DNA from 4 places in the Shewanella sp. DAU305 genome. Region 1 is predicted to be linked to each of the others. Evidence: predicted binding sites of a transcription regulator. Region 1 holds the regulator's gene; each other region holds the start of a gene.
What was found. The regulator sigma-54, encoded in region 1, starts transcription at its own class of promoters, with help from an activator protein. The targets are predictions, from matches to a motif close to GTTGGCACGNNNNTNGNNT.
Positions count from the first base shown of each region.

Region 1 (7,854 bases):
CTTAATGCCCGTCATCCAACGTATGGGCGTGCCCGTTATCGCGGTAACAGGCAAACCCGAATCGAATATGGCGCGCTTATCTAAAGTACATTTATGTATTGAAGTCCCAGAAGAGGCTTGCCCACTTGGACTCGCGCCAACGTCGAGCACCACAGCGACCTTAGTGATGGGCGATGCGATTGCCATTGCGCTGCTACAAGCGAAAGGCTTTACCCGTGATGACTTTGCTATGTCCCATCCTGGCGGTGCTTTAGGACGCAAGTTATTGTTAAAAGTCTGCGATGTCATGCATAGCGGTGATGACTTACCGCTCGTTAACCACGATATTTGCATCACAGAAGCCCTGTACGAAATCTCCAAAAAAGGCTTAGGCATGACGGCGATTATCGATGATCAGCGCAAGCTGGTTGGTATCTTCACCGATGGTGATTTACGCCGCGTTATCGATGCCGAAGTAAATCTACGCACTACGCCCATCGCCGATGTGATGACCCGTAACTGCGTGACCATCACCGACGGTGTGTTGGCCGCCCAAGCGCTGCAAGTGATGGACTCAAAAAACATCAACGGATTAATTGTTATAGATAAAGACCGCCATCCAATCGGCGCTCTTAACATGCTAGACATGGTTAAAGCAGGAGTCATTTAATGCCACAGCAAGGATTTTACGGCCCAATCAGTGATGATGTGTGGCAACGCGCGCAAAAGATTAAACTGTTGATCTGTGACGTCGACGGGGTGTTTTCCGATGGTCGTATTTACCTAAGCAATAGCGGCGAAGAGCTAAAAGCCTTCCACACCCGCGACGGCTATGGCGTGCGCTCGATACTCACCAGCGGTTTTAATCTTGCGGTTATCACTGGACGTCAATCCAAAATCGTTGAAAACCGTATGACGGCGCTCGGCGTAACTCATATTTATCAAGGCGTAGACAATAAGTTCGAGCCCTATGAAGCATTGCTCGCACTCTATGGTGTTACCCCAGAAGAAGTGGCTTATATCGGTGATGATATTGTCGATCTGCCAGTGATGAATGTCGTCGGTTTAGCAGTCAGCGTAGCCGATGGTCATCCCTATGTTCGTCAGCACGCCCACTTTGTGACTACGCTCAATGGCGGCCACGGTGCCTTGCGTGAACTCACAGATCTATTGCTACTCAGTCAAAATAAATTCACTTCGGCCCATGGAATGAGTATATGAGTCGTGTGACACTCGCGATTATCGCTTTTTTTGGAACGGCATTAGTGCTTTATTGGCAAGTGCAGAACAAACACAGCGGTGATACCGATAACAGAGTAAAAGATCAAAATACCCCAGATTTCATCGTTGAAGATCTGCGCAGTGTTGAGTTCAATGAACAAGGGCTAGTCAATAGCCGTGTGACGGCGAAACACATGGAACATTATGATTCAACGAATCAAACTTACTTTACTCAACCTGTTTATCTTGTTTATCCAGACCAAGGTAAAGCACAATGGCAACTCAGAGCAGATCAGGGCAAGCTAAACAAGGAAACGGGCAAGGTTGTATTAGAAAACAATGTTATTATTGATGCCATTAGCCCAGAAGAACCGATCCAGACCTTGTCCACCAGTTATCTGGAACTCGATCTCAATACGATGATAATGACCTCTGACCGCACCATTTACGTCACAGGGAAAGATTTTAATATTCAAGGCCAAGGCCTTTATGCCGACCTCAACGCGCAAGAAGTGCAATTGACCAGTCAGGTAGTAGGAACATATGAAGCAAAATAACGTATTACTTGCCAGCCTAATGCTAATAATGAGCATGAGCGCCTTTGCTAAAGTCGACGACCTGAAACAGGAAGTCAAAATCAAGGCTGTGAGCCAAACGGCAGATATCAAAAACAACCAGATCATCTTCTTTGGTCCGGTTGAAGTCACCCAAGGTTCGATTAAAATCCATGCAGATCAACTGCGTGCATTTTCTGCCGAAGGTGAAAATAGCAAAATTTTAGTGGCCACTGGCAACCCTGCGACGTACAGCCAAGTGTTAGACGATGGCCGTCCAGCCTCGGCGAGCGCGAAAGAAATTCGTTACGATATGGCGAGCCGCACCCTGACACTTAAAGGTTTAGCCTCGTTAGATCAAGCGGGCAGCCAAGTGACGGGTAATTTAATCCGCTACAACATCATCCAGCAAAAATTGATTGCCGAGAGTACCGGCAGTGGCGACGATCGCGTGATCACTATCATTCAGCCAGAAAGCTATCAAGATGATGCCAAACCAGACGCGCCAGCAGAAAAACCTGTGAAAAAGCAGGACTCTAAATGACCCAAATCACCCTAAGAGCACAAAATCTGGCGAAGAGTTACAAGAGTCGCCAAGTGGTTAAAGACGTTAGTCTGACGGTAAAAACCGGTCAGGTCGTTGGCCTACTCGGCCCGAACGGCGCGGGTAAAACTACCACCTTTTACATGGTCGTCGGTCTGGTTAAGAGCGATAAAGGCCACATCTTTATCGACGATGATGATTTAACCGCAGATCCTATGCACCTGCGTGCCCGCAAAGGTATAGGTTACTTGCCGCAGGAAGCCAGTATCTTCCGTAAACTGACCGTCCATGACAACATCATGGCCGTGCTGCAAACGCGTAAAGAATTAAAAAAAGAGCAAAGGGAAGAAGAGCTAGAACATCTGCTTGAAGAGTTCCACATCACCCACATCCGTGACAGCCAAGGCATGTCATTGTCGGGCGGTGAACGTCGCCGTGTCGAAATTGCGCGGGCGTTAGCAGCAAATCCTAAGTTCATTTTGCTCGATGAACCCTTTGCTGGTGTCGATCCGATTTCGGTTATCGACATTAAAAAGATTATCGAACAGCTCAAAAGTCGTGGCCTTGGCGTGTTGATCACAGACCACAATGTCCGTGAGACATTAGATGTGTGTGAACATGCCTATATCGTGAGTCACGGAAACTTGATTGCCGAAGGAACACCCGCAGAGATCTTAGACAATCAGCAAGTTAGGGCTGTGTACTTAGGTGAACAATTCAGGCTATAGTTAATCAACCGGAGCCAATGCAGGTAATTTATGCCACCATTGGACTCCACTCAAGATGATAACAAGCGACCTCATCCAACAATAATAACGTAGGGATCAGCGGTAACATGAAAGCGTCACTCCAGCTCAAACTGGGTCAACAGTTAACCATGACGCCACAATTACAACAGGCCATACGTCTGTTGCAACTGTCGTCATTAGAACTGCAGCAAGAGATCCAGCAAGCCTTAGATTCTAATCCCCTTCTCGAGCTGGAAGAGGATCAATTCGACGCCACTAAAGACCCTGTAAACCAAACGCTATCCGATACGGATTTCAGTGAATCAAGCACCCTGCCGCCAGAAAAAGACAGCTCCACCATAGATACGGCAGAGTCGCTCACGAAAGAGTCCATGCCCGACGAACTCCCCATGGACACCACATGGGATGAAGTGTTCACCGCCTCTCCCAATTCTGGCCCCGGCGGCAGTCGTGAAGACGATATGCCCTTCCAAGGTGAGACCATTGAAGGCTTGTATGAACACTTAGAATGGCAAAAAAACCTCACGCCGTTTTCTGAAACCGATTTAGCCATTGCCACCGCCATTATTGATGCCATCGACGATCAAGGCTATCTCACCCAAAGCACTGACGAAATCCTCGAAGCCATGGGCAATTCGGAGGTCGAGCTCGACGAAGTCGAAGCCGTACTCAAGCGCATTCAACATTTTGATCCCATTGGTGTTGCCGCCCGCGATTTAAGTGAATGCCTGTTGATCCAACTGTCGCATTTCGCCGCTGACACGCCCAACCTAGAAAACGCCCGCATGCTGATCAAAGATCATTTAGATCTGATCGCCGCCCGCGACTTTAGGTTGTTGATGCGTAAGACTAAATTAAAAGAGGATGAATTAAGGGACGGCATAGCGCTTATCCAAACCCTCAATCCCCGCCCAGGTTTATTGATTACGCCCAACGATGACGAATACGTCATCCCGGATGTGTCAGTGTCGAAAAAAAATGGCCGCTGGGTGGTCGAGCTTAATCCTGACTGCATGCCAAAAATCAATGTAAACCAACATTATGCCTCGATGGCGCGCAGCACTAAAAGCCAAGCCGATAGCCAATTTATTCGTGGTCATCTGCAAGAGGCTAAATGGTTTATCAAAAGCCTAGAAAGCCGTAACGACACTTTACTTAAAGTTGCGAACTGTATCGTCCAATATCAGCAAGGTTTCTTTGAATACGGTGAAGAAGCCATGAAACCTATGGTGCTGAACGATATTGCCGAAGCGGTAGAAATGCATGAGTCGACCATCTCACGGGTGACGACACAGAAATACATGCATACCCCTAAGGGACTTTTTGAACTAAAATACTTCTTCTCTAGCCACGTCGGTACTGACGATGGTGGGGAGTGCTCATCCACAGCAATCAGAGCCTTCATTAAGAAACTGGTTGCAGCGGAAAACCAGAAAAAACCATTGAGCGACAGTAAGATGGCACAACTTCTGGCAGAACAAGGGATCAACGTAGCCCGCAGAACCATTGCGAAGTACCGAGAGGCTATGCTCATTCCGCCTTCTAATCAGCGTAAAAGTTTATAACCTACAGTGGATATCGGAGGACGTTTCTATGCAAATAAACCTGAGTGGACACCATGTCGAAATTACCGAATCGTTACGTGCATATGTAGAAGAAAAGTTTTCAAAACTTGAACGCCATTTCGAACAGATCAATAATGTGCACGTTGTGCTCAATGTCGAGAAAATGCAACAGATTGCCGAAGCGAGAATAAATCTTATCGGTGGTGAAGTTTTTGCTACTTCAGAGCATGCTGACATGTATGCCGCTATAGACGCCCTGATTGACAAGCTTGATCGTCAGGTTATTAAACACAAAGAGAAGTTAACAAAACACTAATAATGGAACTTTGTACCATACTGCGGCCGGAGTGCACTACCTGCGCCACTCCGGGCAGCAAGAAAAAGGTACTGGAACTCATCAGCGACTTAGTCGCTGCCCAGTACCCGACCCTCTCATCTCAAGAGATATTCGAAAGCCTAGTGGCGCGCGAAAAGATGGGGAGCACAGGTATAGGTAACGGCATCGCCATTCCACATGGTCGACTAGCCGATATAGATCAGCCCATTGCCATACTCATTAAGTGTGAAGAGCCGATAGCATTCGATGCTATCGATAAGCAACCTGTTGATATTTTATTTGCACTACTGGTGCCTGCAGACCAATGTCAGCAGCACTTAAGTACCTTGTCTTGCATGGCCGAAAAGCTGAGCGACAAGCAAATATTAAAGCAATTACGCAAGACGCATGATGAAACGGAACTCTATCAGGTAATCACTGGATGAAACTGGTCATAGTGTCGGGCCGCTCAGGCTCAGGCAAATCTGTCGCCCTAAGGGTACTCGAAGATCTCGGCTATTATTGTGTCGATAACCTTCCCTTGCCCTTAATCGGCACTTTGCTTGAGCAACTCAAAGGCAGTAACGATCTCGTCGCCATCAGTGTCGACGTGCGTAACTTGCCTGAGCAGGATAAAGTCTTAGTGAAGCAACTAGCGAGCCTGCCTCCTGATACTGAGTTAACCAGCTTCTTCCTCAATTCCAGCGATAAAATTCTGCTTAAGCGTTACAGCGAGACCCGCCGTTTGCATCCTTTGTCGAAGAGCCAAGTCTCTTTGCAAGAAGCGATAAAGCTGGAAGGGAAACTGCTCGAGCCTATGTCAAAACTGGTCGATCACTACATAGATACGTCGAATCTGAATATCTATGATTTAAGCGATCAAGTGAGACAAATTCTGCTCGGCAGCGTCGATAAAGAGTTAGTGATTAACTTCGAGTCCTTTGGCTTTAAGCACGGTATGCCAACCGAAGCCGACTTTATGTTTGATGTACGCTTTCTGCCTAACCCACACTGGGAACTGGCGCTGCGTCCATTGACAGGCTTAGATGAGCCCGTGGCTGAGTTCTTAAATCGTCAACCACTCGTGAATAAGTTCATCTGGCAAATCGAAAATTTACTGGAAACTTGGCTGCCACATCTCGAGCGCAACAATCGCAGTTATTTAACTGTGGCGATTGGCTGCACGGGTGGGCAACACAGATCGGTTTACGTCGCAGAGCAATTGGCTAAACGCTTTAGTAACGGTAAACATAAAGTTTATGCCCGTCATCGAGAGCTCAATAATGCCAAAGCTTGAACGTCAGATCACCATCTGTAACAAACTGGGATTACATGCCCGTGCCGCCACTAAGTTGGTGGTACTGGCATCCGAGTTTGATGCGACTATCACCTTGATACAAGGCGATAAACAGGCATCGGCCGCCAGCGTGCTTGGCTTATTGATGCTTGAGACTGGCATGGGTAAAACCATTAAGCTTATCGCCGAAGGTCCAGATGCTGAGCCCGCTCTGGATGCCATTTGTGCCTTGATCGATGCTAAGTTTGACGAAGCCTGTTAGTTTCATTTCATACTCAGCGTTCCACACAGACACTCAGATTAGTACACCTCACATTTAGCACTGCTTATTTGTGCAGTTCACATCTCGTTTCAAAAGCTTGGCGACACATTTGTCGCTCGACGGCACGAACCATAGGCGATTACACTAGCGAGCATTACCGCTGACTCACCTTAGTTTTAGCCGCCTTAATCTATGCGTAAAACGCATGACCTATGCCAGAGCGCTCTATCTGTGACTGAAGCATAGCTATCGCGAAGTCACCGCTAAGTCTCAGCCCTGCGCCAAGCAGCGCACTCTCGAACCAATTTGCCGCACAGTGGCGGACAACTATGGAGAACAAATGCCCGTAGATAATTCAGAAAACGATCACACCGGACATAGTCTCGACCAGTTAAACCAAGCGCTTAGCAGTGGAATGTTTGTGCACGTGCGTAACATGCTGCAAAAAATGGCCGCCTCAGATATCGCGCTGATCTTAGAATCCTCACCACCCAGCGCCAGACAAGTGCTGTGGCAGCTTATCGATCAAGAACAAATAGGCGACATACTCGACGAGTTAAGCGAGGAACTCAAAGATCCGCTGATCCGCAGCATGAGTCCTGAGCGGGTTGCGAAAGCGACGGCGAGCATGGACACCGATGATCTGGCCTATATCCTACGTAGTCTTCCCGATGCCGTTTACAAGCAAGTGCTGCAGTCTATGACAGAACAAAACCGCCAGCGGGTAGAACAGGCCTTATCCTATCCCGATGAGACCGCCGGCAGCTTGATGAACACAGATACCGTCACCTTAAGACCCGATGTAAATATCGATGTGGTGCTGCGCTATCTTCGCCAAAGGGGCAACCTGCCAGACACCACAGATACCTTATATGTCGTCGATAAACAGGACAAAGTGCTCGGCGGTGTCAGGCTGGCAGATCTACTAACTTGCGCGCCAAGCACCACAATTCGCAACATCATGGACCCCGATATCCAAAGTATTCCTGTGAGCATGTCCGACAGTGAAGTGGCGCAGAAATTCGAACGCAATGACTGGGTATCTGCTCCCGTTGTTGATAGCGATGGCAAGCTGCTAGGACGAATAACAATCGATGACGTGGTCGATGTTATCCGCGAAGATGCCGAACATTCCATGATGGGGATGGCGGGGATGGACGATGACGAGGATACTTTCGGCCCAGTGCTAAAAAGTACCCTACGTCGCTCACTCTGGCTCACTATTAACTTGTTCGCCGCGCTACTCGCCTCCTCGGTCAGTAATATGTTTGAAGGCACTATCGAGCAATTTGCTACCATCGCCATCTTGATGACAATTGTCCCTAGCATGGGCGGTGTGGCCGGTAATCAAACCTTAGCACTCGTGA
Region 1 covers NZ_CP113808.1:1,250,682-1,258,535, reverse strand. The annotation lists gene OX890_RS05500 (KpsF/GutQ family sugar-phosphate isomerase) at 1-649, shown strand, start outside; gene kdsC (3-deoxy-manno-octulosonate-8-phosphatase KdsC) at 649-1,200, shown strand; gene lptC (LPS export ABC transporter periplasmic protein LptC) at 1,197-1,757, shown strand; gene lptA (lipopolysaccharide transport periplasmic protein LptA) at 1,744-2,298, shown strand; gene lptB (LPS export ABC transporter ATP-binding protein) at 2,295-3,026, shown strand; gene OX890_RS05475 (RNA polymerase factor sigma-54) at 3,134-4,612, shown strand; gene hpf (ribosome hibernation promoting factor) at 4,641-4,928, shown strand; gene ptsN (PTS IIA-like nitrogen regulatory protein PtsN) at 4,931-5,374, shown strand; gene rapZ (RNase adapter RapZ) at 5,371-6,225, shown strand; gene OX890_RS05455 (HPr family phosphocarrier protein) at 6,212-6,487, shown strand; gene mgtE (magnesium transporter) at 6,828-7,854, shown strand, end outside.

Region 2 (7,854 bases), 1.5 Mb from region 1:
TAACCTCTCTGCATCTCAAATCGGAAATGAGAACCTGTTTGATAAAATCGTGCATACACTGACGAAGACAGGCCTGCCAGCTGGAGCATTAGAGCTTGAAATTACAGAAAATTGCCTTATTGAAGATCCCCATGAACATGCCAAAGTGCTCGATAGAATCGCCGGATTAGGGGTGCGTTTTGCCCTCGATGACTTCGGGACGGGTTTTTCGTCATTAGAACACATCAAACTGTTTCCGATCAGCGTGCTAAAAATCGATAAAAGCTTTGTCGCTTCCTACGATAAGGATGAAAAAGACACCCGATTGCTCGCCGCTTTACTCAACTTTGCCTATGGGTTTAATGTTATTTCTGTGGCGGAGGGTGTTGAAACGTTTGAGCAAGCAGAGTTTTGTACTGCTCGCCATTGCACTGTTTTACAAGGGTATTTATTCTCGCGCCCCTTAGATGCCGCGGCGTTTGAGGCCAAGTATATTCTGCCACTACTAACCCAAACTCAGCTCCCAGTGTGAGAGGTCTCGAACTATTTCAATAGCATAGTGATTTCGTCTGGTGAGGAATATTTTCTTGCTTTACACTGAGCAATAGACAAATATCAGCCCCTTTTTCTGTCGCTGTGCTTTTATTGCCGCAGAACGGTTTATTCACTCATGCTTAAGTTGGTCACTCAGCAATGAAAATAGGTATTTTATCCCAATTCCCCCAGTTGTATTCGACACAACGTTTAGTGGAGGCTTGTCAAAGCCGCGGACATGAAGCGGTTGTGATCAATACACTGAACTGCTACATGAATATTAATTCCATTAAGCCTAGCATTCATTACGAAGGCACTGAATTAGTTGGCTTTGATGCCATCATTCCGCGTATTCATGCCAGCGTGACTTTCTATGGTTGTGCCGTTGTACGTCAGTTCGAAATGATGGGCGTGTATGCGGCGAATGATTCAATCTCTATTGCGCGTTCTCGGGACAAATTGCGGGCGCTGCAATTGCTCTCCCGTAAAGGGATTGGCATGCCAGTGACAGGCTTTGCCAATAAGCCGAATGATATCCCCGATCTCATCAATATGGTGGGTGGCGCTCCGTTAGTCATTAAGTTACTCGAAGGTACTCAAGGGATTGGCGTGGTATTAGCCGAGACGAAAACGGCTGCTGAGAGCGTGATAGAAGCATTCTTGGGGCTGAAAGCGAATATCTTAGTGCAGGAATACATTAAAGAATCCAATGGCAGTGATATTCGTTGTTTTGTTGTCGGTGACAAGGTCATCGCCTCTATGAAGCGCCAAGGACCTGAGGGTGATTTTCGCTCCAATCTGCATTTGGGTGGCTGTGGTGAGGTGGTTAAAATCACTGCAGTGGAACGTAAAATGGCGATTGCGGCGGTGAAAGCGATGGGATTGGTGGTCGCTGGGGTGGATATTTTACGCTCTAACCGTGGCCCTTTGATCCTTGAGGTTAATTCGGCGCCAGGCATTGAAGGGATTGAACAAACCACTGGGATTTCGGTGACTGAGCCCATTGTTGAATATATCGAGAAAATGGTCGCTGCCCGTAAAACCAACAGACCCATCATTGCCTAATGGTTGATTGTGCTAAAACAACGCCACCGTTTAAGGTGGCGTTTTTTATGCTTAGGGCTTAGATGTTAGGCCCTAAATGTTAGACCTTAGAGATCAAAGCTGTAGGAATAGCCGAGTACCAGTTTGGCATCATCATCGGTGAGGTCGGTATCAGAAACCATAAATGACACTGTGCCCATGCTGGTATCTGCGCTGAGTGTGACGTTATAGTCGGCGTAGTTATCTTCGCCAAACCAAGATTGCACAACATCACCGCTTGAGTAGCCATAGTGTACTGATAAGCTGAGTTTTTCAGTGAGAGGCACAGAGACAGTCGCGGCAAGATAGCTAAGATCTTTATTATCTAACGGATCGGCGGCGACATCGTCACCGGCATTGATGACATGGGAGTAACCCAGTTCAAGCCACTTCCAAGTCACTGCAGCATGGAGTTCACCAAAATCAATGCTGCCAGGAGCGTCTGGATAGGCGTAGTAGAGGTAGCCAAAGTCGTAGCTGATGTCTTCGGTAATACTGCCGCCATAACCCGCGTAGAGATCCAGCTCGTAGCTCGTATCGTCACCAAAATCTACATTCGATGCCCAAGTGCCAGCATAGAAGCCAGAATCATGGCTGTAGTCAATTCCACCTTGGATTGCGACTGCATCGTTAGTTTGGGTCGCGCCGCGCCATAGGTAATTAGAGGTACCACCAATGTTGCCTGATACGGCTGCAAAGGCATTGCCAGCCAGTAACATTCCCGTCGATAAGGCCAAAACGCTGTACAGTGATTTCTTCATGCTCATCCCCTCGATTGACTTATTTATCGATTCACCAGTGGCACACTTAAGTAAGCAGTGGTCATTAGTGCATCTTGGTTTTTTTCTAAGAAGGGATTTGCTAATCACATGCCACTATTACAATTCTATGTAAAACAAGATATTAGAATATCAAGTGTTAATAAAATGTTTTTATTTGCCAGTTTATGGGGCAGAGGCGCACTCTTGTTGTGCAAAAAACATTCAGCGTTTCACTGGGATAGGGCAAAAAAAACGCCTCACAATGGAGGCGTTGTTTTGAATTTTCTAGCTTAGTTTACGCTGTCGCGTAGGGTTTTACCCGCTTTAAACTTAGGCACAGTCGCTTCAGCGATTTGAATTTCTTTACCCGTTTGTGGGTTACGGCCGGTGCGAGCTGCACGAGTTGCAGTTTCAAACGAACCGAAGCCTACGATGGAGATTTTGTCACCATTTTTCATTGATTCGGTAATGGCTGCTTCAAAAGACTTCAATGCGCGTGCGGCTTCTACTTTCGTTAGATCGGCATTTTCTGCAATTTTGGCGATAAGTTCAGTTTTGTTCATTTTTATTGTCTCTTCTTTCCGTAGATTTATTTGAAATAAGCGTGCCTAACATGCCATAAGGTTTAGCGCTTGGAAAGCCTTTTGCGTCTAAGGTGCCGAAGGATGTTCGGTAAAGCGCAGAATATTTGCTCAGTTCGTGACTTAAGTTTTATTCTGATTTTATTCTTCTAACAGTTGATAGAGTAATTTTTTAACCAATTTGGGTTCAAAGGGCTTGTCGCATAAGGCATTCACCCCCGCTTGGGACACATTGCTGAGGTGGGTATCGTTGGCTTCGGAAGATACCATTAAGATGGGAATGTGCGATTGCTGGCTTTCGCTGCGAATATATTGAGTCAGCGCAAGACCATCTACGCTGGGCATATTGTAGTCAGTGATGACTAAGTCGAACATATTGTTTTTCATCAACGCTATGGCCTGTGCACCATCTTCGGCCTCGGTAATCAGTTTCATCCCTAAGTTACCGATAGTGCGTTTAATGACATTTCTTGCCATACGGCTATCATCGACCACTAATACGCGCACATCTTGCACATCGAAGTTACTGAGGTCGAGTTCATCGTGGCTGAGCAGATCGATAGTGGCATTTAAGGCTGTGGCTAAATGGTCGGCACTGAAGGGCTTAGGCAGGATAGCGACCACACCCGATTGGCGGAATATCTCAAGTTGCTCACGGCGACACTCACTCGAGACCAGCATAAATTGAATATCTTTGCAGTCCGCGTTAGCCCTTAGGTAACCCAAAAGATCAATGGCGGTGCCATCATCAAAATGCATGGCGCTGGCGATAAGATCGGGTTTGTGGCGAGCAATAATATCTTTAGCCGCTTCGATATTTTCTGCGGTTTGAATGCTGAGAATACCTTCTTGTTGCAAGCGCTGAATAATTATTCGACGCTGGATATCTGAAGGTTCTACCAAAAGAATGGATAGTTCACTGGGCGATAAATGGCTCATAGTCTACTTCAAGTTAAGATTCGCAAGTATTTTATTGGGTCGCTAAACTACGCTATTAGTAACAGCTTAGCAACAAATGTCCATTACTGCGTTTGACGGGTCAAATAATGACTCGTGACCTTAGAAAATGCGATCCAATATTGCAGGAGTAAAATGATAATAATGCTTATCGTCAGCGGCAACATAGGAATATTGTGGCCAGAAACAATCACTTTTACATCTTCAGGGGTTATACGATAGGCAATAATCGCTGTAATGCCTAGGGCGGAAAATCCTAAGGTTTGCATGCCGATATAAATCTTCAATACTAAGCTCGACCACGGCGTGCGCATCATTATGCCAACGAGCACGGGGAGTACGCCCAGGGTAAATACATCAAAGGATTGCGTTGTCACAGCCCGTAAAAGTGCGGCAATGCTGAAGAGGCAATATAAAGAGATCAGTAGCATAAGACGTTTAGGCATAGATGTATGTGTAGACAGGTAGCGAAGAAGATGAGCAAGTGTAGGAAATGCCCTAATCCGAGTCCAGCATAACCTTAATATCGTGTAGAATATGCCTTTTTGTGAAAGGCTCTAATAGGTGAAGTTTATGACAGAAGTTGAGTTTTGGGGTTTAGTCACGCGAACGGAAGCGGCGCAATCACAGGAGTCTTTGACTCAAGCACTGAAGCAGAAACTCGCCGAACTGAGTAATGAAGAGTTAAAAGCCTTCGATAAAATCTTTGGTCAGCAGATGCGCCGGAGCTATTTGTGGTCGGTGTGGGGTGCGGCTTACATTATTACTGGCTGTGATTCTGAATATGCTTTTGCCGAATTTAGGTGTTTTTTGATTTCACTCGGCAAAGAAATCTACGATGGTGTAGTCAATCAGCCTGACACTTTAGCGCGTTTAGCCGCTTGGCCTGAGCGAGATGCCTATGCTTATCCCTTTGTGGATGAATACGATCTTATTGCTGGGCAATTATACGAAGATAGAACCGGTGATGAGCTGCCCTTTATGCCATCGGGCAAGGCGACGCCCGTGGGGAAAAAATTTAGCACTAAGCCCAAGGATTTAAAGCAACAATACCCTGAGCTCAGCGCTCGTTTTCCATTTTAATCTTGGCAATCGCTTATGAGCGTAAGCAGGCATTGGTTGTGACATCGAAGGTCATGCCGTATTTAGGGCAGATGTCATTCATAAACTCATGTTCTTGCAGGGTTAATTGCTGAGTAAAATCTTGCTTAAGCTGCTCAGTCATTTGGGTTTCAGCCGCATGTTGCGCCTGAGCCAATTTGCTAAAATGAGCGTTAACCGCCTGTTGTTGGCTGATGGTCAATGGCGCCGCATGGCTTGAAAGACTTATGCAAGTTCCGATCGTTAGCAGAGCCAGTAAAGCGAATTTATGAGAGTAAAAATTTGATAAGTTTGCTGTTTTTAGGTTCATAGGTAAGCTCCAAATTAAAAATTACGTTTAACACGTCAGTTCTAAATCGTGCATCCTTAGACGGTAAAGAAAACGAGTTGTGCTGTGAGGGGCTTAGCTTATTGTATAAATATTGAACCTATGCTGAACGGTTAGTTAGCGCTCATTTTTCATTTCTTTGCATTGAAAGCCTTGCTTGCGTGTATCGAACTGGCACATAGAACCACATTCCCAAGGTACATCGTCGTAAAAGGCCGATTGTTCGCGAGCAAAATCGCGGCAGGTCTCATAGCTGTCAAAGTTATCGGTTTTTTTATACTTTCCAGAGTCATAGCCATGGTTATAGATAAAGGCAGACCAAGTTTTAGGGCCGGTATTTTTATCACTCGGGGAGATAAACCAAATCGCACTAACCACGCAGGTAAACAGGATAAGAATGAACACAGGTACAACGGGGAATTTCATTTTTATTAAGTGAGCCATGTAAACAATAGCGGAAGGATAACGTTTTTTTTGTGGTTATGCGCGTAAAATGTTCACAAATTGATAACTATGCACTTACTTAGTACAGTCTCGATACAAAAAGATACGTGTCAATTGTGGTTATCAGATAAAATTTACGTATTTATACAAAAGCTTACACAGCATTAGCTGTACTTATATCAGTTTTGCGTTAAGCTCTAGTTCAGGTTAGATTTTGTACTGTGGTTCTCAGAAAGTTATCTAGGCCTTGGAGGCAAACATGAAAATTCAGTCCCTTTTACTCGCAGGTGTATTAAGTTGCAGTGCGGCTTGGGCGGCCGATGAAGCGCCAGTGAATCCCGTCACCGAAGATGGGGTGGTTAAAATTGTTTGGCAAAGTCCTAAGGATTTTCGCGATATCAAATCATCGGGGGAAATCCAATCCCGCTATGAGAAGCGCTTATTTGAGACCTTAACAGAAAACATCAATAAAGAAGCAGCGAAGATTTTAAAGCCGAATCAAAAGCTTGAAATGACGATCACCGATGTTGATCTGGCGGGGGATATGCGCCCAACCTTTGGTGCGACCGCCAATGATTTACGCATTATTAAAGACATTTATCCACCGCGTATAACTTTTTCCTATCAAGTTTTAGAAAACGATAAAGTGATTATTGCGGGTGATGAAAAACTGACGGATATGGGTTTCATGGGGGGGATACAGTCTCTAAGTGACAAACCTTTTATGTACGAAACCAAAATGTTGACTGATTGGTTAAAGAAGACGATTGCCCCACAACTTTAATCGTCAATCCTTCAATTGTTAAATCGGTCACTTAAGACTTAAGACTCAAGCACTGAGCGCTTGAGTCTCGATAGTAAGGTGATTTTCTAACAGGTAAAATCCGTTATTCGCGGATTTTGCCTGTTTTTTTGCCCGGGCACTTAAGGTCGACAGGCTATGTTCATTGGCGTTAAAGGTCAGTGCTGGTGGCAAGATACCCACGCACAGGCTGATCAATTGATGGTAGCAGGCTTCGCCTTGTCTATCGTCGGCGAGCATCTCTTGCGCTTGCCAATGCTCGGCGCTGTAAAACAAATGCTTATGGGTTTCAAAGTCCGCTAGAATTCGCTGACAACGGCTGATCATATGTTCACAGGTGCTGATAATCACAAAGTCATCGCCGCCGACATGGCCGACAAAGCAATTGTCACTTTTATATTTCAGTAACAGATTCGTCACTTCACAAATCACTTCATCACCGCGACAAAAGCCATAAATATCGTTATAGGGCTTAAAGTTACATAAATCAAAATAGGCTAGATAAAAGTGTTTCTTTTGGATTTTAAGGCGTTTTAATTCCTCCTGAATGGGCACATTGCCTGGCAAGTCTGTCAGAGGATTTGCATGGCGGGCCATCTTAATTCTGTGCTCTGTGATCCTTTGCAGCAAATCCTTAGTGTGGCCTATGCCGAGCAGTTTGCCACGGCGAAGTATGATGAACTGCTGAGCGACTGTATTGGCCGTCTCTGAGGTCAGCAATTGGCTCACAGTAGATAAGGGTTCGTTGGCTTCAATTTGGATGACCTGCGGGTCCATCACTTCACTTACGGCATGATTCTCATGCAAGGCTCGGCCATAGGGCGTACTGAAAAGTTCGAGTAAGGTCGCGCGGCTGATAATCCCTAGCGGTAACTGATTATCGACCACAACCACTGCCTGCAGTGCGGGTTGCGAGCTAAAGGTGTCACTTAAAAATTTGAGTTTGAGTGTGGGCGCCACTGTAATGGCGTTCGTGCACAGGCTTTCGGCGGATTCGCTGTATCTAGGTTGAATCTGAGTATTGTTTGGCACTAAGGTCGCTTTCATCGCGCGGCAGGGGAGCACTTCTGGACGACCTAACAAATAGCCTTGGCAATAGACGATACCCAGTTGTTTGAGTACGGCTAATTCCTCTTGCGTTTCAATCCCTTCTGCTATCACTTTGCAGGTTAAGCTTTGGCATAACTCCACAATTGAGCGGACAAACTCTTGTTTGACGGGGGTCGAATCAATTTCATGGATAAAGTGGCGGTCGATTTTGACATAGTCGGGCGACAATTCTGA
Region 2 covers NZ_CP113808.1:4,770,243-4,778,096, reverse strand. The annotation lists gene OX890_RS20320 (putative bifunctional diguanylate cyclase/phosphodiesterase) at 1-511, shown strand, start outside; gene rimK (30S ribosomal protein S6--L-glutamate ligase) at 673-1,578, shown strand; gene OX890_RS20310 (TorF family putative porin) at 1,665-2,357, opposite strand; gene OX890_RS20305 (HU family DNA-binding protein) at 2,648-2,920, opposite strand; gene OX890_RS20300 (response regulator) at 3,080-3,877, opposite strand; gene OX890_RS20295 (hypothetical protein) at 3,961-4,341, opposite strand; gene OX890_RS20290 (DUF4240 domain-containing protein) at 4,469-4,978, shown strand; gene OX890_RS20285 (hypothetical protein) at 4,992-5,306, opposite strand; gene OX890_RS20280 (hypothetical protein) at 5,442-5,750, opposite strand; gene OX890_RS20275 (DUF3016 domain-containing protein) at 6,028-6,552, shown strand; gene OX890_RS20270 (GGDEF domain-containing protein) at 6,598-7,854, opposite strand, start outside.
Region 2: OX890_RS20310 (TorF family putative porin) is a predicted target of sigma-54. The motif match lies at 2,455-2,473, and genes of this name have one in related genera.

Region 3 (7,854 bases), 2.5 Mb from region 1:
TTGTGATTGAGGAACTTGCCACAATCCACAGGCCGAATAGGTCGATTAAAGTGCCGCAATCATACCATCCAGACGCACTTCCCCCTATAATGGCGCCAATTTATTGAGCCTCTTTGATTGATATGGCAGCCAAATGACTGAAATTACAACTTTAAGCCAGTTTTTAACCACAGCCAAAACCCAGTTCCAAGTGTATGATCTTGGCCGTAGGGTGCAACATATTGATATGCTCGCGTTTCACCAAATAGAATCTCTCGCAACCCCTTATCCTTACCCCATTCAAGGACATGCGCAGTTTGCTATCGTCTTTTGGGATGCAAGTCAGCAACACTTTATTTGGTTTCTAAAACTGGCCTTAGATGAGCAAGGATTACTGTCGCCTGCACCGCGCTCACAATTTATCGAAATGATATTAGCGGCATTAGGGCAAGATCCCACTCAACCACTCAGTGATGAGCAGCAAGAACGACTCGCGAATAATCCGTTTAACTTCAAGCCAAGCCAGGAAAAACTCGCCGTATTCAACGCACTCGTTCGTAAACAACTCGGCCAACGCGCGTCATCGCAATACGAATTTGCCGTGCAGTACCTGTCAGGCCAAGTAGCCCCAGCACAATGGCAACATATTGGGATGCAAGGCATAGCCGATGTATGTGCGCGCGCAAATGAATTTGATCATGAGCAGCACTTAGTATCGAGTTTTGATACTGCCGCCATCGAAGTGCAAATCGCCCTATGTCAGTGTCTTGAGCACTTACTGATTAGCGACACGCTCGCCGATAAAATTCTCGCAAAACTTCAAGATGCAGTCCCAGAACACCAAGCCTATTTCCTTCGGGCTTTGGCTTCTAGCGCCAAACACAGCCAACAAGCGTTCGAACATCTACACGGCCAATCCTCTTTAGATACCAATGCCCTCATCAGCATTGCCGGGCGTAACTGGTCGATATTAAAACAAGATTCAAGTCGCAGTCTTTACTTAGAAGCCCTAGCACTGCAGCCTCAAGCCTTTTTTAATCAGGTCTTTGCTGATATTGTGGCTATCCCTAGTTTGCGCAATCAACTACTAGGCGAATTAAGAAACCCCAATCGAAGCGTTCAACTATCACAAGCCATAGGTGGTTTGTTTAAGGCAGCAAGCAAATGATGTCAGATTTACTGTTAATTATTGGCCTCGTCGTGATTGCCGCATTTTTTTGGCAGTTACGCCAAATGGCAGAGTTGAGCCGCATTTTTGCCGAAAAAGAATGTTGGCGACAAAAAGTGCAACTGTTAGCCATAGCAATGGAAACCGCCCGCCCAAGTATTGGCGGCACCACGGGGATTTGTTGGAAAGCGAAATATTTATTTGAATTCAGCACTGACGGCATTAACCAGTACAGTGGCCATATTTGGATGCAAGGTAAGAAAATTCAAAAAATAGAATGGCCTATCTTCCCAGAGCCCGAATGGCAAGAAGCGCCGACAGCGCAGGGGAAATATGGCGGTTGTGGTACGCAAAGCGGCTGTAGCTCAGGCAAGTGTCATTAAGTTTTATCGACTATGATGCCCAAATAAGCTGTTCGCCAGAATAGAGAATAATCAGTCATCCTCTGGTGCTGCAAAATAACTCGCTGTAAAAATAAAAAAGAAAGGGCGCGGCCCTAAAGCCACGCCCTCCTATTCTCTGTTAAGCTATCCTGCTATTTTTGTGCTCCCTGCACCATCCATGCGTCAATCTGCGTCCTGCTTCATCCCTGCTCAATCCTTGAGGTCCCTGTACTCATGTACTTCCCTATCTCTTGGTCATCCAGTCCCAAGCTTGCTCTTTCCTGAGCGGTTCCATCATCATCCATGAAACGGGTATTGCATCCATTCAATTGCACTCCATGTGCCATTGCCATCCTATGCAATGGGTCTATCAATCCTTGATAGTCACCCTTCCTTGGTATTGGCTCTCTTTCATCCTGAAAGGCCTATATCCCTATCATTCCTTAAGTCACATTCCTTAGTCACTGTTCGATCATCCTGATCGCCAACATCCTGTTGCCCGTAATTCCTTCTACAAGATGAATTCTACGCCAACCAACGAAAGTACTCATTGCGGATTATTTAAAATGTTAACGAAAATAGTGAGTTTAACTGATAAAAAAATAGACTAACTAACTGATATAAATATAAATAATAACCAACCCCAAGACATAACCACCCTTTTGACCTACAAATTACTTACATACTTGTAAGAGATCTCTTACACGGAGGATGGCAATTCGAATCAAAAGTAAGCAAAACGCTAGATGTCTCCCCTGAGGACTTATGCATAAACCGCTATTGCTCAAAGTTCGACAAGCATTCGGCGCATAACCAGAAAAAAATTATTAAGCAATAAGAGAAGTAAGAGAAGTAAGACTGGTAAACATGCTTTACGATGATAAGTCTTTAAGCAGAGTTAAGATAAAGTCAATGTGAATAGCGTTATAGCTTGGCAAAGCAAGATTAATGCTGAAAATGAACCAAAGAAAAGGGCGCAACTAAAGTGCGCCCCATTTATCCTTTGTAAGCCGTCCTGCTCGATTTGTGCTCCCTGCACCATCCATGCGTCTGCTTGCGTCCTGCGTCGTCCCTGTAATCCCTTTTCGTCCCTGTGTATCAAACTTGCGTGAGATAACACTCAGTCCTTTGACCTGTAAATCCATTTTACAGAGCCTGTCACTTCCTATGACTTTTTCCTATTGCATCCTGCAAAAATTTGTCTTCCATAGAGTAGTACAAGCTGTTCACCCTTATACTTTATCCTTGTCTCGACACATCCTGTCTCGAGTTCATGCTTAATCCTTAAGCGTGTCCTGTATTCTTCCTGAAATTCATCATCCTGACGATACGACTCACTGTCTCTAATCATCCTTGAAAAGCAATCCTGCTTTTCCTTAGCCTATCCTAGGCGAATGACAGTTTTCCTACCGTCAGCGATTTCAACCTTGAAATCTTAATTCGTTGCTTCTTGCGTCCCTTTGGCCTGTTTCGCTTTCCTTGCTATCCATTTGCTTTGGCCATGAGTGAATTCTACGTTAACCATGACTTTTTTGTTCGGCTCAAAGAACGGACTACAAAATAAATTACGGTCAAACATAAACTAAATAAACATAAGTAAATGATTCTGTTTAAAATTAAACGCAACAGGACAAAAAACAATCAAAAAGAAAACATTATGTCCTACAGCGTTTGTAAGCGATCTCTCACACGGGCATGGGCATCTCACTCGGACGGCTTTTTTAACGCTTAAAAAAGCCGCTGATCATCTGAGCAAACATCACCCAATCAGCCATCAAACTGTAAAAGGGATACTGAAATGTCGCGGGTCGATTCTTCTCGAATACTAAGTGTCCCACCCACGCAAAACCGTAGCCAACGACCGGAATAAACCAACATAGCCACCAGGCTTGTGAAACCAAGGCAATGCCAATCAGCAGCAGGACTAAGCAACTGCCAACAAAGTGTAATTGCCGGCAAGTCGGGTGCTGGTGTTGGGATAAATAGAAAGGATAGAAATCGGCGAACCGTTTATAAGAGTGAGTCATCTTGTTGAACCGAATAGAATAACAACTGGCCATGGACACTGCCGATATTGAGCTCGCCTAAAGAGACAAAATCATGCTGGGTAAATAACTGCAGATGGCTCTCCTGGGCGGCAAACACGCCAATACCATCCAAATCCGGCTGTTCATCACACCAACTCACTACCGCTTGCACTAACTTATGTCCGAGTCCTTTATGCTGCTCGTTCGGTGCAAGGGCGATAAACTGCAAAATACCGCAGTGCTTACTGGGTAAGAGTTCGACAATACTGGACTCTTTTTTCATCAACGCTTGGGTCGATTGCCAGCCCGTACCTAACAACATCTTTAAGCGCCAATGCCAGTAACGCCCTTCTCCCAAAGGCACTTCTTGCGTTACCACACAGGCTAAACCAACCAATCTTTCATGGTCGAACAAACCTATGAGTGCTTGTTTTTGTTGCCATAACGTATTGAGTTCTTCGCGGATCGCGGCGCGCAGTTTTTGCTCGTAAGCGGCTTTATCTGAGGTAAAAAGTGAATCGACAAAAAAAGGGTCATCATGGTAAGCGTTATAGAGGATAGAGGCGGCAATGCGTAAGTCTTCCGCTGTCAAATAGACTGCACGGCAGTCTTCCAAGGTTTCATTGTCCATTATTAGTATTCCTTGACTTAGCTCACACTTTTTATGAGTAACAATTAATTTACCAAGGAAACGGAAAAGTGCAAATTTTAATCATAGATTGCATTTTTCAATCAGGCGCTTACTCTAAACGAAGGCACTATACTGAAAAGGAAACAATGATGGATACAACTCCAGTAGACCTAAGCCACTTATTCGAGCAACTCGGTTTAGACAGTAGCGATGAAGCCATAGCGCAATTTATTGCAACCCATGATATCGACCATCACATCCATCTAAGCCAAGCGCCCTTTTGGACCCCAGCTCAAAAGAGCTTTATCATCGAAGGCCTAGAAGCTGATGCCCTCTGGACTGAGCCCATTGAGCAACTCGATACTCAGCTACGTAAGCTATAAAACTCACGGGTTAAATTTTACTGTAAGCCGTTTCACCCCAACCCACTAAGGCATTGTTGCTCAGCACGATAGGTGTGCATTCGTCCTTGGTGGTTTTTCCATCGCCATTATTGCGCTGGGTACGATAAAACAACACTAAGACTTCTTTATTCGATTCACCTTGTTGAGTACTTTGTTGAATGTAGGCTTCACTAAAATCAGCGGTGCCCATTAAGATCATCACTTGGTCTTTGGGCATCCCTAAACTCAGTTTGGTTAAGTTAGTACGGTTTTTATCCTGCACTTTTTCCCAAGATTCGCTGCTATCCCAACCCGATTCGCCATCACCGACATTGACCACACAGCCGCTAAGACCTAAGCTTGCGAGCCCTAAAAAAGTGATGGCGATAAGTTTGTTATTCAATTTATGGTTAATCATGTGACATCCTGTGTGATTATTATTTTTGCTTAAAAAAGCGATTTAGGCAGGAGAAGAAGCAAAATAGATGCCAAATGACAACACACTGTTTTTAAATGAAAAAACTTACACGACCTTTTGAGATTAGTTTAAATCATTCAACAAATTAAGGAATTTTGCTAATTATGAGTCCACTTGACCAAGTATTAGCGGCTGCGCGTTCGCTCGAAGCCTGCGGTAAAGTACCGAGCCTTGCCTTAATTAAAACCCGTTTAGGTAGTAGCCTACCTTTACCTATATTGATCCAGGGCTTACAGCAATTTAAATCTATGCCTAAGGCGGATCGCGAGCGTTTAGCTGAGTTGCAAACTATCAGCCCTACAACTGACGTTCCCGCAACTAACGATACCTTGACGCTTGCACTGCTTGCCGAGCGTCTGCAGATACAACAGACGCATTTTGAACGTCATTCTGAGCAGCAAAAAGCAGAAATAATGCAATTAAAAAACGAACTGCTTGAACTTAAACAACGCATCAACTTATTAGAAAACCAAGGAAAAACCGCTTAATGTTTGTCACTGAACTGCGCTTCGAATGCTTCGCCGACACCACTATCTCTGCCGCCGAAAAAGCCATTAATCAGCTCCTCGAAGCCTATCGAGCTAATGGCCAAATCTTAGGGCGAGAATTTGCGGTCGCCTTTAATGACGGTGAGTTTAGAGTGCGTTTACTGATGCCAGAGAAAAGCAGTTTAGCGCATAAATATCACAGCCCTTGGGTCAAAAAAGCCTTAGCAGAGTTAACCGACGCTAAGCTACTCGCGCCGCGGGAAAAGTTTATCGGTCAGGACATTAATTCTGAGGTCAGCAATACCGACACACCCAACTGGCAACTGCTGTATACCAGCTTTGTACACATGTGCTCGCCCCTGCGCAGCGGCGATAATCTATTGCCCATTCCTTTATATCGACTCCCAGCAACCTTTAATGGCGATCACAAACGCATTATCCGTTGGCAGAGCGAATGGCAAGCCTGTGACGAGTTACAAATGGCGGCGGCCACCAAAGCAGAATTTGCCGCACTTGAGGAATTATCGAGTCCAGACAGTGATTTATTTCGCAGAGGTTGGGATTTACGCGGCCGTATCGAATATCTCACTAAAATCCCGACCTATTACTACTTATACCGCGTAGGTGGTCAAGATTTAGCCTCAGAAAAAGCGCGGCCTTGTCCACGTTGTGGCAGTCATGATTGGAAACTCGATGAACCTTTATTGGATATGTTCCACTTTCGCTGCGAGCCTTGCCGCATAGTATCGAATCTGTCTTGGGATCATCAGTAACATCATTTTATCCCGCCAAAGACCTCAACCTAAGATAAGCCATGCTTAGGTTGAGCGTTCACGCTCATACTCAGTAGCGTTCACACTCTGGCTAAACGTGGTAGAAGGCTGAGAGCTCGCCGCAAGATAGCGTCAAGCTCCCGCCAACTAGCGTTTACCGAAGAGGTTTTGCCACATACGTTTAAAGCTGGCAAAAATCCCCGGATGTTCTAATGCGGGCATCGGCAGTTCTTCATGTTTAACGGGCGGTGCTATCCGTGGCGATATTGCTTCGATAAACGCAGTCAAACTCGAGGCCAATTGCTCTGATTGCACTTCACCAGGGATTTCAATCCACACGCTGCCATCACTGTTGTTGATGGTGAGCATTTTATCGCCCTCATCTAACAAACCGATAAACCACGTCGGTGGCTGCTTGAGCTTTTTCTTCATCATCAGATGACCAATCAGGTTTTGCTGCAGGCAGGTAAAATCATCCTCATTCCACACTTGCAGTAACTCACCCGTGCCCCATTCTGAGTCGAACAATAACGGTGCAGAAAAATACTGACCGTAAAAATGATTGATTTCTGGCCATAAAGTCAACTCAAGCGCATGCTCAACATTGGCAAAACTGCCTTCGACTTCCCGTTTAACCGGCTGCCAAGAAACGGCTTGATCAAGATCAGCATGAAATTCGCCTTGAATACACACAGAAGGCTCACCCTGTGGGTAATAACGCGGTAGTTCACCTAAACTCGTTAGGTAAGCTTGATGATAGTTTTGCAAAAATTTATCGAGTGCAGGCAGACAAGACACTTAAGCACAATCCAATTTCAGGTATAATGTGCGCCTATTTTGACATGGAAACAGTATTGATGACACAGAATCACGATCCCTATAGTGATGCGCAAGCGCTTGTTGGCCTGACTTTAGGTAAAGCCACAGACTATCAAGCCGAGTATGATGCGTCGCTGCTGCAAGGGGTTCCACGCTCACTAAACCGTAATGCTATTGCACTCACTGGGACGTTACCGTTTCATGGTGCCGATATCTGGACGGGTTATGAGCTGTCTTGGTTAAATGCTAAAGGTAAGCCTATGGTGGCCATAGCTGAATTTCATTTAAGCTATGAAAGCCTGAACCTGATTGAGTCGAAATCGTTCAAACTGTATCTCAATAGCTTTAATCAAACCAAGTTCGATAGCATAGATTCTCTGCAAAAGACCTTAGTAGCAGACTTAAGTCAATGTGCTCAAGGTGATATTAGCGTTAAAATCATCGAACCAAAAAGCTTTGGCATTCAGCGTATTATCGAGTTACCAGGCACGTGTATTGACGATCTCGATATTGAAGTCAGCGACTATAGTTTTAATCCTGATTACTTGGAAAACAGCACGGACGATAAGCAAACGGTCGCGGAAACGCTTAATTCAAACCTGCTGAAATCCAACTGTTTGATCACTTCGCAACCCGACTGGGGCAGCGTAATGATCCGTTATCAAGGGCCTAAAATCGATCGCGAGAAACTGCTGCGCTATTTGATTTCTTTCCGCCAACATAAC
Region 3 covers NZ_CP113808.1:3,768,028-3,775,881, forward strand. The annotation lists gene OX890_RS15930 (DUF3549 family protein) at 134-1,147, shown strand; gene OX890_RS15935 (DUF3301 domain-containing protein) at 1,144-1,530, shown strand; gene OX890_RS15940 (DUF962 domain-containing protein) at 3,252-3,557, opposite strand; gene OX890_RS15945 (GNAT family N-acetyltransferase) at 3,541-4,188, opposite strand; gene OX890_RS15950 (DUF2789 domain-containing protein) at 4,338-4,571, shown strand; gene OX890_RS15955 (DUF3192 domain-containing protein) at 4,582-4,989, opposite strand; gene OX890_RS15960 (hypothetical protein) at 5,154-5,537, shown strand; gene OX890_RS15965 (Zn-ribbon-containing protein) at 5,537-6,310, shown strand; gene syd (SecY-interacting protein) at 6,458-7,108, opposite strand; gene queF (NADPH-dependent 7-cyano-7-deazaguanine reductase QueF) at 7,168-7,854, shown strand, end outside.
Region 3: OX890_RS15955 (DUF3192 domain-containing protein) is a predicted target of sigma-54. The motif match lies at 5,046-5,064, and genes of this name have one in related genera.

Region 4 (7,854 bases), 2.4 Mb from region 1:
TACCAAGAGGTGCTAGCAACGGTTTGACCGTTCAGCAAAATACGGCTCTGCTCTGGCGCAGTACCGCGAATAGTGACACCGCTTACTTCGCCGTATTGCCTATCGACTGTGACTCCTGAAATTCGCTGCAGTGCATCACCGATGTTTTTATCGGGAAACTTACCTATGTCTTCCGAGGTGATGGCATCGACCGTGGAGTCGGCGAAGCGTTTGGTATTCATCGAGGCTTCAATCGAGCGACGTATGCCGCGGACTTGGATCACCTCCATATTTTCTGCCGTTGCCTCTTGTTGCTCCGCCGCGACTGCGGTTGAGCTCATCCCGAATAAGACGTTAGCGATACACAATGCGAGCAAAGAGCTCTTAAATAGTTGACCTTCTGACATGTTATAGCGTCCCTGTAGTGCTTTAGTGTTGTTTTTTCTCCAGTTAACTTACCTGTTATCGAATTGTTGATGCGGTACTTTTCACACTAGGATTGGTATTTTTCTATTGTGTTTAACGCGAGGGCGGCGGTGATTTCAACTTGAATGCTGATGGACGATTTAACGATTTAACGATTTAACGACTTAGCGTAGAAAAGTATGGCTTGTTGCTAGGATGGTATAACTAACGCTGGCTAGATTACTCACTATAGATAAGCCGAGCGAATGAGTGCGAGACTGTGTGCGAATTGAGATGCATGGGCGTTAACTCATTGCTTTTTAATCATTAGCCTCAAACATTATCTATAGGATGAGATCATGAAACTGAAATCGATAGCCGCCGCAGTTGGACTCTGTTTAGCGAGCGTAAGTCTTGCCCACGCCAGCGATAAAACCATTTACCTCACCTTTGATGATGGTCCAATTGACGCGACTTTAGGGGTATTGGATGCGCTAAAGGATGCCAATATCAAGGCGACCTTCTTTATCAATGCATTTCATATGTATGGCGAAGGGGATGAAAACGAAGCGTTAGCGGCTGTCGCCCTGCAACGTTTATTAGACGATGGTCATATTCTGGCGAACCACAGTTACGATCATATGCTGCATAACTGCACCGATGGCGTGCAATCGGGGGCGGTTTATTGCAATCAAGTGGGTCTATGGCCGGTGAAATCCTATCAAGATGCGGCCACCGACTTTACCTACTTTGTGACGAACACCGCCAAAGTGGTTGAGCTTATCCCTAATGCCGCCAGTTATCCTAACAACAAGATGACTAAGTTGGCGCGTTTGCCCTATACCAATGGCTGGCGCGTGAGCAGTAAACTCAAAGGCGACGGCTTGTGTGCCACCTCTGATACTGTGCCGCCTTGGGACCCTGCTTTTGCTTGTACCGCCGAAACCTCTACCAACAGTTCGCAAGTTGCGGTGCAAATTCAAAATATGCTCGCCGAGAGTGATTATAAAATATTTGGTTGGGACTTTGATTGGGGGCCAGAGGATTGGGGCGTGGCTTTTCCTGCTGAATCTATGGCCGATGGGGTTGAGCTGGTGGATAAAATCAATCAAGTGATCAACACCTGTGCGGGCACCACAATGAACCCTCTCAACAGTCGCACGCAAAACTTAGACTGCAGCGATGGTTTGCACGACGGTAAAGTGGTGATCTTGACCCACGACTTCCTGTTTGAGAATGCGCACCGTGGTCAAGGTGCGACCATCAATTTGCCTAAAATTAAACGCTTCGTGGAAGAGGCGCAGCGCCAAGGATACCGTTTCGACACGCTAGATAACTATGCCCCTGCTTGGCAGGATCAGCATGATTATCAGCAGCCTGATTTTGTCTCGTATCAAGATAAAATCTATTCCTTAGTGCAAGCCCATTTCTCCCAAAGTAATTGGCAACCGAGTCAAACTCCAGCCTTGTGGAAAAACGAGAAGTAGCTAAGTGTTGGGCTGAGTATTTACTCGGCCCATAATATTCACCGAGTAAAGGACATGTTGCTGAACTTAGCCTGACAAATTTCAAAATAGCGTCACTTTTTTACACTTTACCCACTCCGCTTTAACTCAGTATCTGTAATACTGCTCCGACATTGATTTGAAGTTGATCAGTGTTAGAAAAGCAGCGCACAAAGCGCGCGATTGGGGAGAGAAAATGAGTACGTTTGTAAAGTTAACCTTAGCGGGCACCTTAGTGATATTAGCCATACTCGCCGCAGGTATTTACCGTTTCAACATGACCAATGATGATATTTATATGGTGATGGAAGATGGTAAGGTCATGCAATACGACGAGGCCATGGCGCAGGAGAAAACGCAGGCACAGGCCAATGAGGTTGAAGTGGTGACACCGCTTGAGGTTAAGCCGGTGGCGAATGCGTCGGAAGTGATGCTTAAACTCTTTAGCTTAAATACCGCTAACCCGTTTGAAATTACCCTACCAGAGGGCGGTAAATCGGTTGCCTTGACCCATTTTATTAAGATCAAGCAAACGGAATTTGCGATGGGCGATTATCAAGATGGCGAGGTAAAAGGCCGAGTATTACTGGATTATTTACGTATTACGCCGTTAAATTTCGATCCCGCTTTAGAGCCTGATACCCAGAGTAACGCGCCAATTCAAGATGATCCTAAAATGCAGACTATGCCCTTTGTGGCACCGTTTATTGTGACGACTCAAGGTTCGGGGGCATTTTGGTATCTTGGCTTGTTTAGCCTCGATTTTGAACACAATAACTTGAAGCATTTAGGCAGCGTTATGCTGGGCGATCGCATCGAGGTGGACAGTATTGAACCTGTTTATCCCTTCGAAGCTCCGTTCAAAATTGCCGTGACTTATCGCGATAGAGCGCCTGATCAACCTATGTCTGAAAGCCCTGAAATCGTCAAAACCTTAGAGGTGACAGTCAGCGAAACTGGCATCATTAACATAAATCAGTAGTGAGTAGTCGTGCGCAACGGGTCGTGAGTAAATGCATTATGGATCTGTGCAGGCTTGTGCTAAGTTATTTTTCGTTCCGTGTGTGATGCTTGCCGCAGCGGCAAGTTTTCTCGGGTAGATAGACTTGGCATAATGTTTTGACAAGGAGAGTGTCATGCAAGTTAGCAAAATCACTGGGAAATTTGATGTTAAGCTCACCCCAGATAGCACCTATGCTACGGGTGTGGGCGGCGTGACGTTAGGTCGTATGGGTTTAGATAAAACCTTTTATGGCGAGCTTGAGGGCCGTAGCCAAGGGGAAATGCTCAGTGCAATGACGTCAGTCAAAGGCTCGGCTGGCTATGTGGCGATTGAGCAAGTGGTTGGCAAGGTGTGTGGTAAACAGGGTAGTTTCGTGCTGCAACATTTTGGCATTATGACCGATGGACAAAACCGTTTGATCTTAGAAGTGGTTCCCCATTCCGGCGCGGGCGAGTTGCAGGGCTTAACGGGCACTATGGCCATCAGTATCGAAAATGGTCAGCATTTTTATGAGTTCCAGTTTGGCTTTGAAGCCAGCGCTGAGCCTGCATTTTAACGCGACTTCAGGCATGATTTTTTAGGCATGATTGTTTCTGAAAATATAGTTTCAGGCACTATTGCTTAAGGTGTTATCGCTTAAGGTACTATCGCTTCCAGCATTAGCCTGATGTCGTTCAATGTTCCTATTTCGCTTTCTCAACCTAGTTTTATCTATTTGTCCTAGAAAACCTTGCTTGATTGAGTGACATAATGGACATAAAAAAACCAGCCTAGGCTGGTTTTTTGTTATTATTTTTTCTTATCAATCGAGTTCAAAAGTTGAGGCAAGATTAACGCCTTGTACTTAACTCTGACTGTTAAAGCGCTACTTTTTAAAGCTAGTTTCAGAAAGTGCAGCTTTAGCTAGCGTTAAGAGGCTTTTTTAACGACTTTGATTTTATCGACAACTTTTTTCACATCGTCGGTATTCTCGGCAATTTTCAGCGCTAACTGACGTTCGGCATCGCTAGCAACTTCACCTTTTAAGGTGACGATACCATTAGCGACATCCACATTAATCTGAGTGCCGGAAACATCGGTTGAAAACAGTAAGCGGGTTTTGACGACTGTGGCCACTTTAGAATCGGTCAAAGTCGCGACAACTTCACTGGTGCCTTCTTTCTCATTCATCACAATGAGTTGATTATCGACATCTTTTACGCCGTCTAAACTTTTGATCAGTTCAGTGGCAAGGGCTTTATCGACACTGCTTTCCACTTTACCCGTTAACGTCACGTTTCCCTCTTTGACATCCGTTATAATGTCAAAGGAATTGAGATTGGTATTGAGCAGTAAAGTGGTTTCAGCTTTACCATCGATCCACGCATCCTTAGCCCCGTCCTTCCAATCTTGAGCTGCTGCGACATTTAAACTGATTGAGCCGACAAGTAAGGTCGCTAGTACTGATGCTGTTGTGGTTTTCATAATCATATCCTCCGTTGTTTTCTCGATGTTAGATATTGCGTGAATCGTGCCAACATTGTTAAGTGACTGATTTGAAGGTGTTTTATTGCTATTTCTGATGTTTTAATGAAAGGGTTATTTTGCTTAAGTCGGTCTTTTTTACCGACAAAATGTAATTTTTTCTGGCAAGCGAAGTCATCTTTAAAGCATAAAAAACCGCACGACTGTGTGCGGTAAAGTGTGTGCGAAATAGTGTGTGGAGTAGCAAACGGAGCGTTAAAGCTGGATATCGCCAGGTAAAGAGGCTCATACTGATGCGCACTAATGCAAACTGATGTAAACAGGTGCAAAGGATTACCCAGGATTGAGCGAACTCATACCATCGCAACTGATTTGCAGCCAAGCGGCGCCTTCTGCGAGCTGATTGGCAAGTTGTGGCTGATGTGCTTGCCTTACTGCTTGCTTCATCTGGGTTAACACTTGCTGCTCTATAACGACAAGTGCGGCCATCGCCTGCGATATATGGCACTGATGCAGCAACTTTGTCGCTTGAGTGTAAGTGGCAGGTATCGTATGACTCAGGCCATGAAGCGGCTCGCTAGACAAAGGGCGCAGCTGCTCAAATCGCCTCAACATTCGCTGGTGGATATTCGCTTTGGTCGAAAAAATACGCTTAAGGTTATAGTCTTCGACGTACGTCATCGCCTGGTTGTAAAATGTGAGTCCTTCTTGATTGAGCGTTATCATTTCATCGATCAACATGATATCGGCGCGGATATCAGTCTGATGTTGCACAACATTAGACTTCATTATGGGCCTCCTAATGCCAGTGTTCGACATAGCCTTGTTTAACTGCTTGGGTCAACTAATTGAGTTTCGTTCAGCTACCATGCATATTCTGTTCTCGTTTTTAATGATATGTTAACAGGCTGATTTTTAGACTGATATTCTCGGTTCATTACGCCATCTTCTTAGAATATCGGCAACTATTACCGCTGCTGTTGTTAAAATTTCACGACTGACATACAGTAGCCCTTCATACACAGGGAGTGGGATAGCATGGCTCGATTGACACTTTTTTATCACCTGCAGGATGTAAACGCCGAACAAGCCATCTTAGAACTCGCCGGCGCTGCCGACTTTAATAAGCTACGCAGTGTCGATGATTTGCCTTGGATAGAACAGCTTGAGGCGAATCACGTCGATGTTGCCATCATTGAGCTGTCCAGCCTTAGCCGTGAGGATTATCTCGGGCTACTGGATAATGTAGCTCTGTCTAATATTGAGTTTATTTTTCTCTCCGACGGCCAGCCGAACCCCAATCTTGATCAGTTAATGTCGCATTTTGCCGGTTATCATTTTCGTAAACCCTACGACATGACGTTAATCAGCGATATTTTCGCCGATTTTGCCCAGTATCTAGTGTCATCCCCAATTCGGCCTCGGCCTTTTTCCAGCGAGCTAGACCAATATGGTTTACTTGTCGGTTCCTCTGCTGCGATGCATAAGCTGTATCGCACGATTCGCCGCGTCTCTGCGACCGACAGTAATGTGCTGATCATTGGTGAGAGCGGGGCGGGGAAAGAGCTGGTCGCCAATACCATACATCTTGCCAGCCCTAGGCTGAACGAGCCTTTTATCGCGATTAACTGCGGCGCCTTAAGCCCTGAATTGGTCGATAGTGAGTTGTTTGGCCATGTAAAAGGCGCGTTCACTGGCGCTCATCGCGATCACAAAGGCGTATTTGAGCAGGCAGAAGGCGGAACCTTATTTCTCGATGAAGTCACCGAAATGCCAATTGAGCATCAAGTGAAGTTACTCAGAGTGCTTGAAAATAGTGAATATCGCCCCGTTGGCGGTGCCAAAGTGCAACTCGCCAATGTGCGGATTGTAGCGGCAACCAATCGTGATCCCATCGCGGCAATCGAGGCTGGGCAATTTCGCGAGGATTTATATTTCCGTTTGGCCCAGTTCCCTATCCGCGTTCCGCCATTAAGGGAACGTGGCGATGATATTCTTGGGTTGGCGCAGCATTTTCTTGCCTATCGTAACGTGGCAGAAAAGCAGAATAAAAGCCTCGCTGATGACAGTGCGCAGATGATCGCTGCGTACCCTTGGTCGGGTAATGTGCGTGAATTAAAGCATGCCATTGAGCGAGCCTATATTCTGGCAGACCAAGAGATTTTACCCAGCCATTTACAGTTGCCACAGGCAAGTGAAATGGGCGCTTCTGGCGATGACCAAGTCGTTATCCCGCAGGGCATGCGTTTAGATGACTTAGAAAAAATCGCCATTTATCAAGCATTAGAAACCACTCAAGGCAATAAAACCGATACTGCCGAGCAACTGGGGATCAGCGTGAAAACTCTCTACAACAAGCTCAGCAAGTACGAGCAGCAAGTCGAAGCGGGTGAATCGACGGTGGAATAGTTTTTTGCGCTCAAAAGCCGTAGATGTGAGTGAATTTAATATCTCATTGAGCTTTATCCTGCGGCTTTAGCCATCTTAAGCATACCGTTGATGTGGTTGCTAGCAAGGAGGTTTAAGCCAAGTGGCATCGGCTCTTTGGAATTGGATTTCACTACGCTAGGCCACTTTTTGCAGCGTTAGGAGCGAGATTTGACGATAGTAAAGTTGATTACTTGTCAGGTTGAAAATGAACAAGAGCAAGATTTTTCTCAAAGCCAACAGATATGGAAAGCGTTGAGCAACTGCGTAGGTTTTAGAGGCCAGTTCGGTGGTTGGAGTCAACCCGAAAGGCAGGCGATTATTGTGGGCGTATGGCAATCAATTGAAGATGTTACGGCTTTCATGGGGTCAGTTCACGATGAGCTGTTCTCCAAAAGTGGTCAGCAAACAACTTATAAACAGTGTGATGTCCATTATTTTGAAAATATACTGAGTATCCCTTCGCTAACTCATCATCCTGCAGATCAAAATGACAATGTCATTCGCTTGGCTTATTGCCGAGGAGTGCAAGATGTCGAACGTTTTTTAAGTGACCAACGAACGATTTGGAACGCCCATCTTGGACAAGCAGACGGCATGCTTGGCGGTTGTGTCGCCCGCAGTCTAAAACAGAGTGACTACTTCATCGTTATGACGCGCTGGGCGTCGAACCCAGCTCATGAAAATTACGTAAAAACCGTTCTGCCAACCCTTAAAAAGCAAGTGTTACCTGAAAGCTATATTGAAAATATGTCGGGTTGTTTAGTGCAGGAAGAATGCTTATGGGAAGTCGTTCCTAGTAATGACTCAAGCGTGCCAGCAAGATGTATCAACCATCCTCTTCAGTTATTTCCTGATAAGGCACAAACACTTTAAGGGATGCGGGTTGGACTTCAATAGTGAGATCTGCGGGTTCAAAGATTTCGCCATCAATCACATATTTACACTTGGGCTGACTACTAATATTCACTTTTTTCGCATGGGCGTGGTGGACTTTGGTCGCGGTAGAAGGCGCATTAGGTAGCTTTGAATGTGTGTCTTTATTACCTTCTTTTACCCATCCAGCAATGG
Region 4 covers NZ_CP113808.1:3,808,520-3,816,373, reverse strand. The annotation lists gene OX890_RS16090 (TonB-dependent receptor) at 1-386, opposite strand, end outside; gene OX890_RS16085 (polysaccharide deacetylase family protein) at 744-1,871, shown strand; gene OX890_RS16080 (hypothetical protein) at 2,086-2,871, shown strand; gene OX890_RS16075 (DUF3224 domain-containing protein) at 3,026-3,448, shown strand; gene OX890_RS16070 (BON domain-containing protein) at 3,802-4,356, opposite strand; gene OX890_RS16065 (glutamyl-tRNA reductase) at 4,690-5,145, opposite strand; gene OX890_RS16060 (sigma-54 interaction domain-containing protein) at 5,395-6,765, shown strand; gene OX890_RS16055 (DUF4937 domain-containing protein) at 6,955-7,659, shown strand; gene OX890_RS16050 (diacylglycerol kinase family protein) at 7,613-7,854, opposite strand, start outside.
Region 4: OX890_RS16070 (BON domain-containing protein) is a predicted target of sigma-54. The motif match lies at 4,392-4,410, and genes of this name have one in related genera.